2 regions of the Jeotgalibaca sp. PTS2502 genome follow, and region 1 is predicted to be linked to the other one. Evidence: a T-box and tRNA genes for the amino acid it is inferred to sense, from the RefSeq annotation. Region 1 holds a T-box; the other holds one or more tRNA genes.

Region 1 (7,860 bases):
TAATAGATGTGTAACAGATATATAATAAATATCAAATACTGTTACAAAATCAAAAAGGAGGGACACGCATGAAGGTATTAGGACCTGCTGGATTATCACCGCACATGAAACAAGTGCTTTACGTAGAGAAAAAAATCGACGAGAAGTATGGATCGGTGTTTACAAAGCCACGCTCACGTAAACCTGTCAAACGTGAAGCCTTACTTATGATTGAGCGCCGCACAGGAAAGAAAGTCGGCGCTATCTAATCCAAAATCAAACCAGCCCCAAAGGTGTACTCCTTTGGGGCTTTTTTCTATCCTCATATAGATTTACCTACTTATGTGATTATCAAAAATCTTACAGCCGTCATTTCTACTTTGTATCGACAAAAAGACAAAAAAAAGAGAGAGTAGGCATTCGCCTGCTCTCTCAAATTGGTTTAAATTATTTAGCTAGTGCTGCTTTAGCTTGTTCTGCAATTGCAGTGAAAGCTGCTGCATCGTTAACTGCTAAGTCAGCCAACATTTTACGGTTCATTTCATTTCCAGAAACTTTCATACCGTGGATTAGTTTGCTGTAGCTTAGGCCGTTCATACGAGCTGCTGCGTTAATACGAGCAATCCATAGTTTACGGAAGTTACGTTTTTTCTGACGACGGTCTCTATATGCGTACATATGAGATTTCATCACTTGTTGTTTAGCTGTTTTAAATAATGTATGTTTTGAACCATAATAACCTTTAGCCAATTTCAATACTTTTTTACGACGTTGGCGTGTTACTGTTCCACCTTTTACACGTGGCATGGTAATTCCTCCTTATGAGAACTTTCGTCTCTTCTGTATTCGTTAGTGTATACTTATTTCATTTGTGATAACTGTTGGCTGATACGTTTCATATCAGATGCAGATACCATAGATGGGCGACGTAATTGACGTCTTTGTTTCTTAGTTTTTCCGTGGAAACGGTGGCTAGTAAAAGCACTGTAGCGTTTCAATCCACCATTACCAGTTCTCTTAAAGCGTTTCGCTGAGGCACGGTGTGTTTTTTGTTTTGGCATTAGTCTTTCCTCCTAAATAAGTTACTTCTCTGTTTTTGGAGCCAGCATCAAGAACATGCTTCTGCCGTCCATACGTGGATGGGATTCGATTGTAGAAACATCTGAAAGTTCAGATGATAGACGATCTAGGACTTTTTGTCCGATTTCTTTATGAGTAATCGCACGTCCTCTAAAGCGAATAGATGCTTTTACTTTATCGCCTTTTTCCAAGAACTTACGCGCATTACGCATCTTCGTTTGGAAATCATTCTCATCGATGGAAGGACTTAGTCGCACTTCTTTGATGTTGACCACTTTTTGGTTTTTACGAGCTTCACGTTCACGTTTTTGTTGTTCGAAACGGAATTTTCCGTAATCCATAATACGGGCTACTGGCGGGTTTGCATTTGGCGAAACTAATACAAGATCTTGATTCGTTGCTTCAGCTAGTTTTAAAGCTTCTGCTTTCGTTACAACTCCGACTTGTTCACCATTACTACCGATAACTCGCAGTTCACGAGCACGGATGCCGTCATTTACCATCATATCTTTAGCTATGGTCATACACCTCCATAATTTTTGAGAGAAAAGGGCAGAAAAAAATTGACGGGCACATAAAGTACCCGCCAACTCAGTTACAGTATTCCATACTGTAACAAACTTGTACATATCAAGCCCAAGGACACAATTATCAACTTAGGCGAGAAGCGGGTGCTTCTGCTTACATTTCTCAACTTGTATATTATATAATGGACTTCCGAAGATGTCAAATGTTTTTACAATTTTTTCATCCTTAGACGATTTTACTACTCTTACAGTCTTTCTGCAAGAGTTATTTATTATGATTTAATCTTGTTCCCCTAAAACACTTAAGGCAATATCACCTACTGCTTTTGCAGCAACTAAGAGAGCTTTTTCATTTAAATCAAATTTTGGATGGTGGTTCATGTAGTAGTCTTCTGTGTCTGGTTTACAACCCACATTAACAAATGATCCCGGTATTTTTAATAAGTATTGACCAAAGTCCTCTGCTCCATTTGAAGCAGGTCCCGCTACAACCTTATCCATGTAGTCGCCTACACCATATTTTTCTAAAGCTGCAACAACTTTTTCTGTTTGCTCAGGATGGTTGTAAACAGGTGGATAGTCCCACAAATATTCAAATTCTGTTTCAACGCCGAAACTTTCTTCCAAACCACGAAGTAACTGTCTAATTTCTTTCTCGATTTGCTTACCAACTTCAACGTCCATATAGCGCGCATCGCCACGAAGAATCAGACTATCTTTGATGACGTTACTTGCGCCTACTCCTTCAAACGAACCAATTGTGACAACGGCCATATCGTAAGGATTCACACGGCGAGAAACAACCGTTTGTAAATTCATCACTAATGATGACGCAGCAACAATGGCATCATTACTTAAGTGCGGCATTGAACCATGACCGCCCTTACCTTTAATCTTAATTGATAAATCGCTACAGCCAGCAAATGCCCAGCCGCTTGTATAATTGATTTCACCAACGTCAAAATTGGGGAAGAAATGGATACCATAAATTTCATCTAAGTCATCTAAGACACCTGACTCAGCGATACTCTTACCGCCGGATGGTGGAACTTCTTCAGCATGTTGGTGGACAATCTTAATCGTTCCTGACCATTCATCCTTTAATTCAATCAAGCTATCTGCCAAAATCATTAAATAAGCCGTATGCCCATCATGGCCACAAGCATGCATCGCACCCGGATTTTTAGATGAAAAAGCCAAACCTGTTTCTTCTTCTATTGGAAGAGCATCAAAATCGGCACGTAAACCAATTTTTTTGCCTGGAGACTTTCCTTCAATCGTTACAACGATTCCAACACCATTTCCCACATTACGTTGAATATGGACATCTTTACCTTCATAAAAAGCAGCAATCGTATCTGCTGTTTGAAATTCGTGGTGAGAAATCTCCGCATTCTCATGGAAATGACGACGCAATGCAATTATTTCTTCTTCTCGCTCAGTCAAGCGTGTCATTAATTTATCTCGTAACACCTTATTCACCTCTCTATTAAGAAAAACCCCTTAAAAAAGTGAGGGGTTTTTCTTATTAGCGTCTATTTTATTTGAAATTTCTAATTTCGTCCACAACAGATTCTAAATATTTAGCTTTTGACAGAGTATTCATGTCTTTTGAACCATAACGACGAACAGTCACTGTATTTTCTTCCACTTCTTTATCACCAATGACGATTTGATATGGAATTTTTTGCGTTTGTGATGCACGAATCTTATAGCCCATTTTTTCGTTGCGATCATCAACGTCTACTCGCATACCTAGACGCGCCATTTCAGCCTTCAATTCATAAGCTTTATCAGCATGAAGATCTAAATTAACCGGAATGATTGTTGCTTGAACAGGAGCCAACCAAGTTGGGAAAGCCCCCTTATACTCTTCAATCAAGTAAGCTACAAAACGTTCCATTGTTGAAATAACACCACGGTGGATAACAACTGGACGGTGGTTATTTTCACCATCTTCACCGACATAGGTTAAATCGAAGCGTTCTGGTAATAGGAAGTCTAATTGAATTGTCGACATTGTTTCTTCAAGGCCGATAGCAGTCTTGAATTGAACATCTAATTTAGGACCGTAGAAGGCTGCTTCGCCTACTGCTTCAAAATACTCTAGTCCCATTTCATCCATTGCTTCTTTTAACATGCTCTCTGCTTTGTTCCACATATCATCATCGTCAAAGTATTTCTCTTTGTCTTCAGGATCACGGTAGCTCAAGCGGAAGCGATAGTCTGTAATACTGAAGTCTTTGTAAACTTCTAATGTTAATTCAAGTGTACGTTTAAATTCTTCCTTGATTTGATCCGGACGAACAAAAGCGTGAGCATCATTTAATGTCATTTCTCTCACACGTTGTAAACCAGACAATGCGCCTGATTTTTCATAGCGGTGCATCATACCTAGTTCAGCAATTCGAATGGGCAATTCGCGGTAGCTGTGAACATCATTTTTATAAACCATCATATGATGTGGGCAGTTCATTGGGCGTAGCACTAACATTTCACCGTCACCCATATCCATTGGTGGGAACATATCTTCATGGTAGTGATCCCAGTGGCCAGATGTTTTATATAAATCAACATTCGCCATAATTGGTGTGTAAACGTGTTGGTACCCTAAGCTCACTTCTTTGTCGACAATATAACGTTCTAATGTACGACGAATGGTTGCCCCTTTTGGTAACCAGAATGGCAATCCTGAGCCAACTTCTGGCGAAACCATAAACAAGTCGAGTTCTTTACCTAATTTACGGTGGTCACGTGCTTTAGCTTCTTCACGCATTTTCAAGAACTCAGCTAACGCTTTTTTATCAAAGAATGCTGTTCCGTATACACGTTGCATCATTTTGTTGTCTGAGTTTCCACGCCAATATGCACCAGCTAATGATAGTAATTTAAAAATTTGGATTTTCCCTGTCGACGGAACATGAACACCACGACACAGGTCAGTAAAGTCTTCTTGAGTATAGACAGTAATGACTTCGTCTTCAGGTAAAGCTGTAATTAATTCAACTTTATATGGGTCTGCTTTAAACAGTTCAAGCGCTTCTTGACGACTCACTTCTCTGCGAACGATTGGGTAATTTTCGCGGATAATTTTCTTCATTTCTTCTTCAACTAATGGTAATTGCTCTTCAGTTAATTGTTCAGCCATATCAGTATCATAATAGAAACCTGACTCAATCGCTGGCCCTACTCCAAAATGAATACCTGGGAACAAACGTGTTAAGGCATGAGCCATCAAGTGAGCTGTCGAGTGGCGCAAAATAAAGAGCGCATCTTCATGATCAGCTGTTACAATTTCAAGTGTCCCATCTTCTTCAATTGCACGTGTGTAATCAATCAATTCACCATTTAATTTACCAGCCAAAGCTTTTTTAGCTAAGCTATTACTTATACTTTTTGCGACTTCTTCAACAGTCACACCTTGTTCAAATGACTTTATATTGCCATCTGGAAAAGTAATTTTAATTTCTGCCATCATAATTCCTCCATTTTTTATTGAATGAGTGTTTAATTTGGGACCAAAAAACAAAAAAGCCCCATTTCTAAGTGCATTGACACCTAGAAATGGGACGCTTCAATTTTAACGTGGTTCCACCCAAATTCAGTTACCGCCAATTAGGCTGATAACTCTTTAGACGCTATAACGGGCGTGCCCGGCCTTTCCTACTCAATTCAGAAAGTCTTCTCGAAAGTGGTCCAATCCAAAGCTTATTGAGATGTTTCACCAAGCCATCTCTCTCTACAAATAACACTTTAGTTGTGTGTCTTTCTCAACGATTTTTATTATAATCTGACCATATTAAACCACTATCTTTTTTAAAAAGCAAGTTTATTTTTATATTAAGATTCCAAGCGGCGATTTTTACCCGTCATAGTGACTTGCTTAGACAAGTATTTCACCCGTTCCATCAAGCGTTTTGCCTTAATCGGCTCATCTTCACCGCGGTTACCAATTCGTAAATGGTGTTCCAACTCTTCAAAGGTTAAATTCGAAGAAAAGAAAGTCGGCAATTTTTCTTGCATACGGTGCTGCAGAATAACACCTAACACTTCATCGCGAATCCAAGTTGAATTAACTTCAGCTCCAATATCATCCAGCATCAATATTTCACTGTTCTTAATAATTGTTAATTTCTCTTGAACAGTTTGATCAGCGATTGAGGCCTTCATCTCTTGAGTAAAGGTTGGGTAATGCATTAAGGTCGTTAAATGCCCGTGCAAAGATAATTCGTAGGCAATTGCACCAAGTAGGTAGGTCTTCCCAACACCAAAAGGTCCGTGTAAGTATAGCGCTTGGTGGTGGTCTCTAGGATTTTCATGATAGGCTTCAACGAAATTAAAAGCTAATTCCAAAACTTCCATTCGGTCAGAAGTCTGTAAGAACTTCTCCATTGTTGCAGAACGCGCATCCTTAGAGATATTAATCGAGTTAATACGATTACGCAATTCTTTCTCACGTTCCTTACGTATCGTATCTGGACTTGGTTTATAAACCACATCGATATAGCCCGCATTAATCGCTAATTCAGGAATATAACCAGGATTTTGGCCCTCTTCCCCTCTTGCTAACTTTCTTTTTTCTTGAACAAATTCATGCAATTTTGAGTAACTATTGGTTACCACTGCTTGCGATAATTGGTCTTCATGTTTAGACAAAAAGAGTTGAACATCGGAGTCGGCAAGAATGGATTGAACCATTTGTTCAAATTTTTCACTGTTACCGGGACGGTTCAAATAATTTCGAAATCCTTTTCCCACATGATCCATCATGAATCCCCTGCCTTTCCACTATTTCTAAATTTCTTCAATCGTTCATTAAATTTCTTCTGAACATCTTCTGGTAATAATTCTTCCGTAACAGGACCTTGATTGTCTTTGGCCCAATCAGGTAATTTCTCAACCTTTCGGACCACATTTTTACCGTAGTAACGGGCTGAGCGATTTTCTTCTCGTTTTTCTGCAGCAGCTTTTTTCTGACCTACAAACTGTTTGGTCTTTTCAATGGCTTGCTCAGGTCGAGTCACATTAGACTGTGTCCAGTCATTGGCAATCGCCTCAACGATATTTTTCACCAAGGTCGGGTGCTTTTGAATGACTAAGGAATAATAAATAAGCATATTCAAAACAGCTGGCTCTAATTTGTGATCTGCCAGTAAGACAGACACTAATTTTTTCTCAGCAGACGTAACCGTTCCATTTTTTTGCTTCTTTATCCCGCTAATAAAAGCCATCGGTGTCATTCGTTCGCTTTGAAGAACTAACGCAATTTCCGCCGGTGTATAACCTGCTTGTGTTAATTCTTTTTGGCGATCATCAGCTTTTTGGCTCTGTTTCTCAATTGTAGACATCACCTTGTCTTGCAGTGGCATAGCAGGATAAACGAGCTGGTCTCTTTCATCTAAGACACTTTTTTCAAGTTCTCTTAAGTTAATGTGACCTGTTTCCAGGTTAGCTGCACGAAGTAAATAGTTAGCCATTGCCATTTCATCCAGACCATACATGTGGTGATAAACGACTATGGCAGATTGAACCTCGTCTGTTAAAGCGTCCTGGTTAAAAAATTCCTTTTGTAAGAATTGCTTTAACAATTGAAAATCAAATGTCGCTGTACTTAGTTTAGGTGATTGGCCATTTTTAGCTTGTAGATAAGCCTGCCCTTGTGGCAATGCTTGAGCTTTATTGCTATAAGCTTGACTCGATAAATCATAAACCTCTAAAAATGATTTGGTAATCTTTTGAAAATGTGCTTGATCAACGAGTGGATAAGTAAACTTTTCTTGTAGTAACCGTAGTTTGTTCTCTCCCACATATTCCATTAACAATAGACGCATTAAATCATCTTCAAAAAATTGCTTACTCGTCAGAGGTGGGCATGGTTCATAAAGATAATGCTTATCGCCCTCTTTTTTAAGATAGGTATTTAATAATCCAATGGCTTCCAAACGAACCCGAGCCTGATAAAGCTCTGGAATACCTAGCCCTAATGTGCTCAACAAATCAGCATGAAGACGGTCTTCACTCTTATAAAGGCCACCCGTAACTTCAGCTAGCAATAGCATATATAAACTATAGGCATGAGGCCCAATAATGGGTTGATACAGGAGAGTGACAACCTGTTTATCACAATCAGAAATAACGGCAGTTTGGCGAACCGTCAATGAATCTTTTGGACTTAATTCTTTCCACGGATAAGTCATGGTTAAGAATCCTCTCCATCTTGCCCTGATGCTGGGGCATCCGCTTCACGGGGGTCTTTCTTTTCCAATTTTTTCAG
Region 2 (4,833 bases), 510 kb from region 1:
GCAAACCGACACAGGTAGTCGAGGAGAGCATCCTAAGGTGAGCGAGCGAACTCTCGTTAAGGAACTCGGCAAAATGACCCCGTAACTTCGGGAGAAGGGGTGCTGACCGCAAGGTCAGCCGCAGTGAATAGGCCCAAGCGACTGTTTATCAAAAACACAGGTCTCTGCAAAATCGAAAGATGACGTATAGGGGCTGACGCCTGCCCGGTGCTGGAAGGTTAAGAGGAGAGGTTAGCTTCGGCGAAGCTTTGAATTGAAGCCCCAGTAAACGGCGGCCGTAACTATAACGGTCCTAAGGTAGCGAAATTCCTTGTCAGGTAAGTTCTGACCCGCACGAAAGGCGTAACGATTTGGGCACTGTCTCAACGAGAGACTCGGTGAAATTATAGTACCAGTGAAGATGCTGGTTACCCGCGACAGGACGGAAAGACCCCATGGAGCTTTACTGCAGGTTGATATTGATTGTTTCTGCTACATGTACAGGATAGGTAGGAGCCATTGAAGTCGGGACGCTAGTCTCGATGGAGGCGCCATTGGGATACTACCCTTGTAGCAGGACCACTCTAACCCGCCACCCTAATCGGGTGGGGAGACAGTGTCAGTCGGGCAGTTTGACTGGGGCGGTCGCCTCCTAAAATGTAACGGAGGCGCCCAAAGGTTCCCTCAGAATGGTTGGAAATCATTCGTAGAGTGCAAAGGCAGAAGGGAGCTTGACTGCGAGACCTACAAGTCGAGCAGGGACGAAAGTCGGGCTTAGTGATCCGGTGGTTCCGCATGGAAGGGCCATCGCTCAACGGATAAAAGCTACCCTGGGGATAACAGGCTTATCTCCCCCAAGAGTTCACATCGACGGGGAGGTTTGGCACCTCGATGTCGGCTCGTCGCATCCTGGGGCTGTAGTCGGTCCCAAGGGTTGGGCTGTTCGCCCATTAAAGCGGCACGCGAGCTGGGTTCAGAACGTCGTGAGACAGTTCGGTCCCTATCCGTCGCGGGCGTTGGAAATTTGAGAGGAGCTGTCCTTAGTACGAGAGGACCGGGATGGACACACCGCTGGTGTACCAGTTGTTCTGCCAAGGGCATTGCTGGGTAGCTATGTGTGGACGGGATAAACGCTGAAAGCATCTAAGCGTGAAGCCCCCCTCAAGATGAGATTTCCCATCATTTTAAATGAGTAAGACCCCTGAGAGACGATCAGGTAGATAGGCTAGAAGTGGAAGTGCAGCGATGTATGGAGCGGACTAGTACTAATCGGTCGAGGACTTAACCAATAATAAAACGGTAATGACGTAAAATGGGTTTCAAACCAAGGGTTTCATGTTAACTATTCAGTTTTGAGGGAACAACCTCAGAAAAAACACTGTGGGCATAGCCCAAGTGTATCATGTCTGTAAACTGCTAGCAGCAACAGCCATGACAATATGTGCGGTGGCGATGGCAAGAAGGTCACACCTGTTCCCATCCCGAACACAGAAGTTAAGCTTCTTAGCGCCGATTGTAGTGAAGGGTTTCCCTTTGTGAGAGTAGGACGCTGCCGCGCATATATTTTTTAATATATTATTCCGCAATAGCTCAGTTGGTAGTAGCGCTTGACTGTTAATCAAGATGTCGTAGGTTCGAGTCCTACTTGCGGAGTTTTTTTATGCCTATTTCTAGGAAAAGTCAAACATCAACTCGTTGGATTTGCTGGCGAAGGATGTTTTTTATTTTAAAATAGAATGTGTTAATGCCATATTGACAAAGCGTTGGTTATTAGGTATTCTATAATTTGTGTAAAACAGTTTCAAGTGCCGCCTTAGCTCAGTAGGTAGAGCACCACCATGGTAAGGTGGGGGTCGTCGGTTCGAATCCGACAGGTGGCTTTTGTACGGTAATGATGGCAAGAAGGTCACACCTGTTCCCATCCCGAACACAGAAGTTAAGCTTCTTAGCGCCGATTGTAGTGAAGGGTTTCCCTTTGTGAGAGTAGGACGTCGCCGTGCAATTATAAAAGCATTCCAGTCATCTGGAATGCTTTTTTTGTAGACTAGGGGATTATAAGTTCAGCCATCAATGTCTAGCTCCCAAGTCCTGGCCTACTGAAAAAAAGATAAATTTGCCCCATTGCGCGCTTCGCTGCTCGCTAACGCCTATCATTCGACTAACCCGCTGAAGCGTGAAGTCTCCTGACAATTCAGGGTCAAATTTCCTATTTTTTCATAGGCCAAAGCGGACTTGTCCGCTTTTCTTACCTCCGGAAAGCTTTATAGGTATTTACTGCCTTCTCGAATACTCAAAGGAGCTAATTCACTTTTGTTTTCTTCAATAAAGCTGCTGACCCATTCTGGATTTGTTTTACTATAGTCACGCAAGCTCCACCCAATTGCTTTGTTAATAAAGAACTCTGTCTGATTCAAGTTATTTTTTATAATGAGCATCAATAACTCAGTATCAGTCTCTTCTTTAAAAAGTAGCTGGTGGTCAATAGCAACTCGACGAATCCAGATATTGCTGTCTAGACTCCATTCAACCATCTGTTTTTTTAATTCCGGGAATGATTTCACTAAAAATCCAATAACGCCATCAAGTCCATCTACGGTATCCCACCATGATTTAGTCATAATAAGTTGCTTGAGAATTGGTAAGTGGTCAGGTCCCAGCAAGCTTTTAATAGCCAAAAGATAGTCAACTGCAGCATAATGATACTCACGTTCTATTTGATTAAAGCACAGCTGAATAAAATCGAAATCAACATCTTTTTCTTTAAGCGCTTGTTTAAATTCACTATGATAAGTTGCTTTTCTTTCTTTGGCTAAAATGCCTAGAAAAGGAAATAGGTTTCTCATATAGGCAGACATAGAAATCGCTTGATCAGGATCAGCTAATAGTTGTAATTTATTGAAGATTATCTGATGCTCCATTTTGTCCCTCTTCTCAAAGTATGTTGTTTTTATTATAAACAATAAAAACAGCATTGATAAGCTTGCAATTATAAGTTATTTCACTTACACTAAGTAAGCCAATGTAAAGGAGTGTTCATATGCAAGTAGAATTTTTCCACGATGTGATTTGTAGTTTCTGTTTTCCTATGTCTTATCGAATGCGAAAGATAGCTAATAAATATCCTAATTTAACTATTACTCACCGTTCATTTGCACTAGGGTGGGAGAAAGAGCAGTTTATTCAAATGTTTGGATCTCATGAAGCCGTAAAAGGAGAAGTTCTCGGTCATTGGGAACATGCTAATCAAAATGATGATGAACATCGCTTCAATATTGAGGGGATGAAAGAAAAAGATTTTCTATTTCCAACTTCAAAAGAGGGCCTAAAAGCAGCAAAGGCTGCAGGGCTTATAGCTGGACAGTCAGCTTATTGGAATGTCTTTGATGCGTTGCAAGAAGCCCTATTTGTTCATAACCAAGATATTTCTGATAAATTAGTTATTGAAGCAGCAGTTAAGAAGTCTGGTGTTTCTTTTGAACAATGGAAAGAGCAGTATGAAAAAGAAGAGACTGAGCAAGCTGTTATTGAAGATTTGCAACGTGTTCAAGCTTACGGTATTCAAGGTGCACCGGCAGTAGTTATCAATCAAAAGTATCTTATTAGCGGTGCTCAACCCCAAGAGGTTATTGAGCAAACGATTGAAAAAATTGCAGCAGAAGAAGGATTTCAATTAAGCGGCTTGCAGATGATGAGTTCAGATGGCGATGCTTGTCGAGTAGTCGATGATAAGTGGATATGTGATTAAAGGAAACTGAGGCGGCTGTCTCAGTTTTTTTTCATTTTATAAAGGATTTACGAAAGGGCTTTTATACTATAGTGGTATACTATAACAAAAGGACAAAGGAGTAGTGCAAATGAAAACAATTTATATAGGAGATAGTTCATTGAGAGCTTCTCAACTATCCTTAGGCTTAATGCGTATGAGTCATTTAAGTGACAAGGAGGCAGAAGGAGTTATCCAAGCAGCTCTATCAGTAGGGATTAACTATTTTGATCATGCCGATATTTATGGAGCTGGCGAATCAGAGAGTATTTTTGGGAGAGCCTATCGTAATCTATCTATCAAGCGCGAAGATATTTTGATTCAGTCAAAGGCAGGGATTGTTCCTGGGAAAATGTATGATTTTTCCAAAAAACATCTTATCCAATCGGTTGAAGAAAGCTTAAGAAGATTGCAGACCGATTATTTAGATACATTTTTATTACATCGACCAGATACGCTTTTTGAACCGGAAGAAGTAGCTGAAGTTTTTAATCAATTAGAAACGAGTGGTAAAGTACGTTATTTCGGTGTTAGTAATCAGACGCCTATGCAGATTGAATTATTGAAAACAGCTGTTAAACAACCTTTGATCATTAACCAACTACAAATGAGCGTGACCCATCACCCTATGATTGATGCTGGCTTCAATATGAATCGTGTCAATGAACGTTCAATTGTAAGGGACAGCTCGATATTAGAATATAGTCGTATTCATCAGATGACGATCCAACCGTGGTCACCATTCCAAGCTGGGAATAACAAGCAAGGCGTTTTATTTAACCACCCTGACTATCAGGAATTAAGTGAAACTTTGAAGAACTATGCGAAAGAAAAAGAAGTTAGTCAAGAAGCGATTACGATTGCTTGGCTACTCAGACATCCTGCTAAGATGCAACCAATTATTGGTAGTATGAACCCAGAGCGTATTAAATCTGCTAGTCAAGCAACTGATATAGAATTAAGCCGAGAAGAGTGGTATGAATTATACCGTATAGGGGGATTCCCAATTCCTTAATGAGATCGATTCATATTTTTCTGCTGTATGCTATGTCTAAGGATAGAGCATACAGCATCTTTTTTTTAGGGCTATA

Evidence for each region. The T-box of region 1 lies ahead of thrS (threonine--tRNA ligase). A T-box ahead of a tRNA ligase gene usually reads a tRNA of that ligase, here a tRNA-Thr.
Region 2: it has a tRNA-Thr gene. The T-box ahead of thrS (threonine--tRNA ligase) is inferred to sense a tRNA for this amino acid. The anticodon was not compared.

Annotation. Positions count from the first base shown of each region.
Region 1 covers NZ_CP019433.1:1,084,924-1,092,783, forward strand. Annotated here, with positions in the region: gene BW721_RS05300 (hypothetical protein) at 69-248, shown strand; gene rplT (50S ribosomal protein L20) at 427-786, opposite strand; gene rpmI (50S ribosomal protein L35) at 840-1,040, opposite strand; gene infC (translation initiation factor IF-3) at 1,062-1,583, opposite strand; gene BW721_RS05320 (amidohydrolase) at 1,866-3,059, opposite strand; gene thrS (threonine--tRNA ligase) at 3,127-5,061, opposite strand; T-box leader at 5,149-5,369, opposite strand; gene dnaI (primosomal protein DnaI) at 5,427-6,353, opposite strand; gene BW721_RS05335 (replication initiation and membrane attachment family protein) at 6,353-7,783, opposite strand; gene nrdR (transcriptional regulator NrdR) at 7,786-7,860, opposite strand, start outside.
Region 2 covers NZ_CP019433.1:1,600,123-1,604,955, reverse strand. Annotated here, with positions in the region: rRNA gene BW721_RS07885 (23S ribosomal RNA) at 1-1,268, shown strand, start outside; rRNA gene rrf (5S ribosomal RNA) at 1,422-1,537, shown strand; tRNA gene BW721_RS07875 (tRNA-Asn) at 1,559-1,632, shown strand; tRNA gene BW721_RS07870 (tRNA-Thr) at 1,787-1,859, shown strand; rRNA gene rrf (5S ribosomal RNA) at 1,864-1,979, shown strand; gene BW721_RS07860 (DNA alkylation repair protein) at 2,241-2,897, opposite strand; gene BW721_RS07855 (DsbA family oxidoreductase) at 3,017-3,724, shown strand; gene BW721_RS07850 (aldo/keto reductase) at 3,834-4,757, shown strand.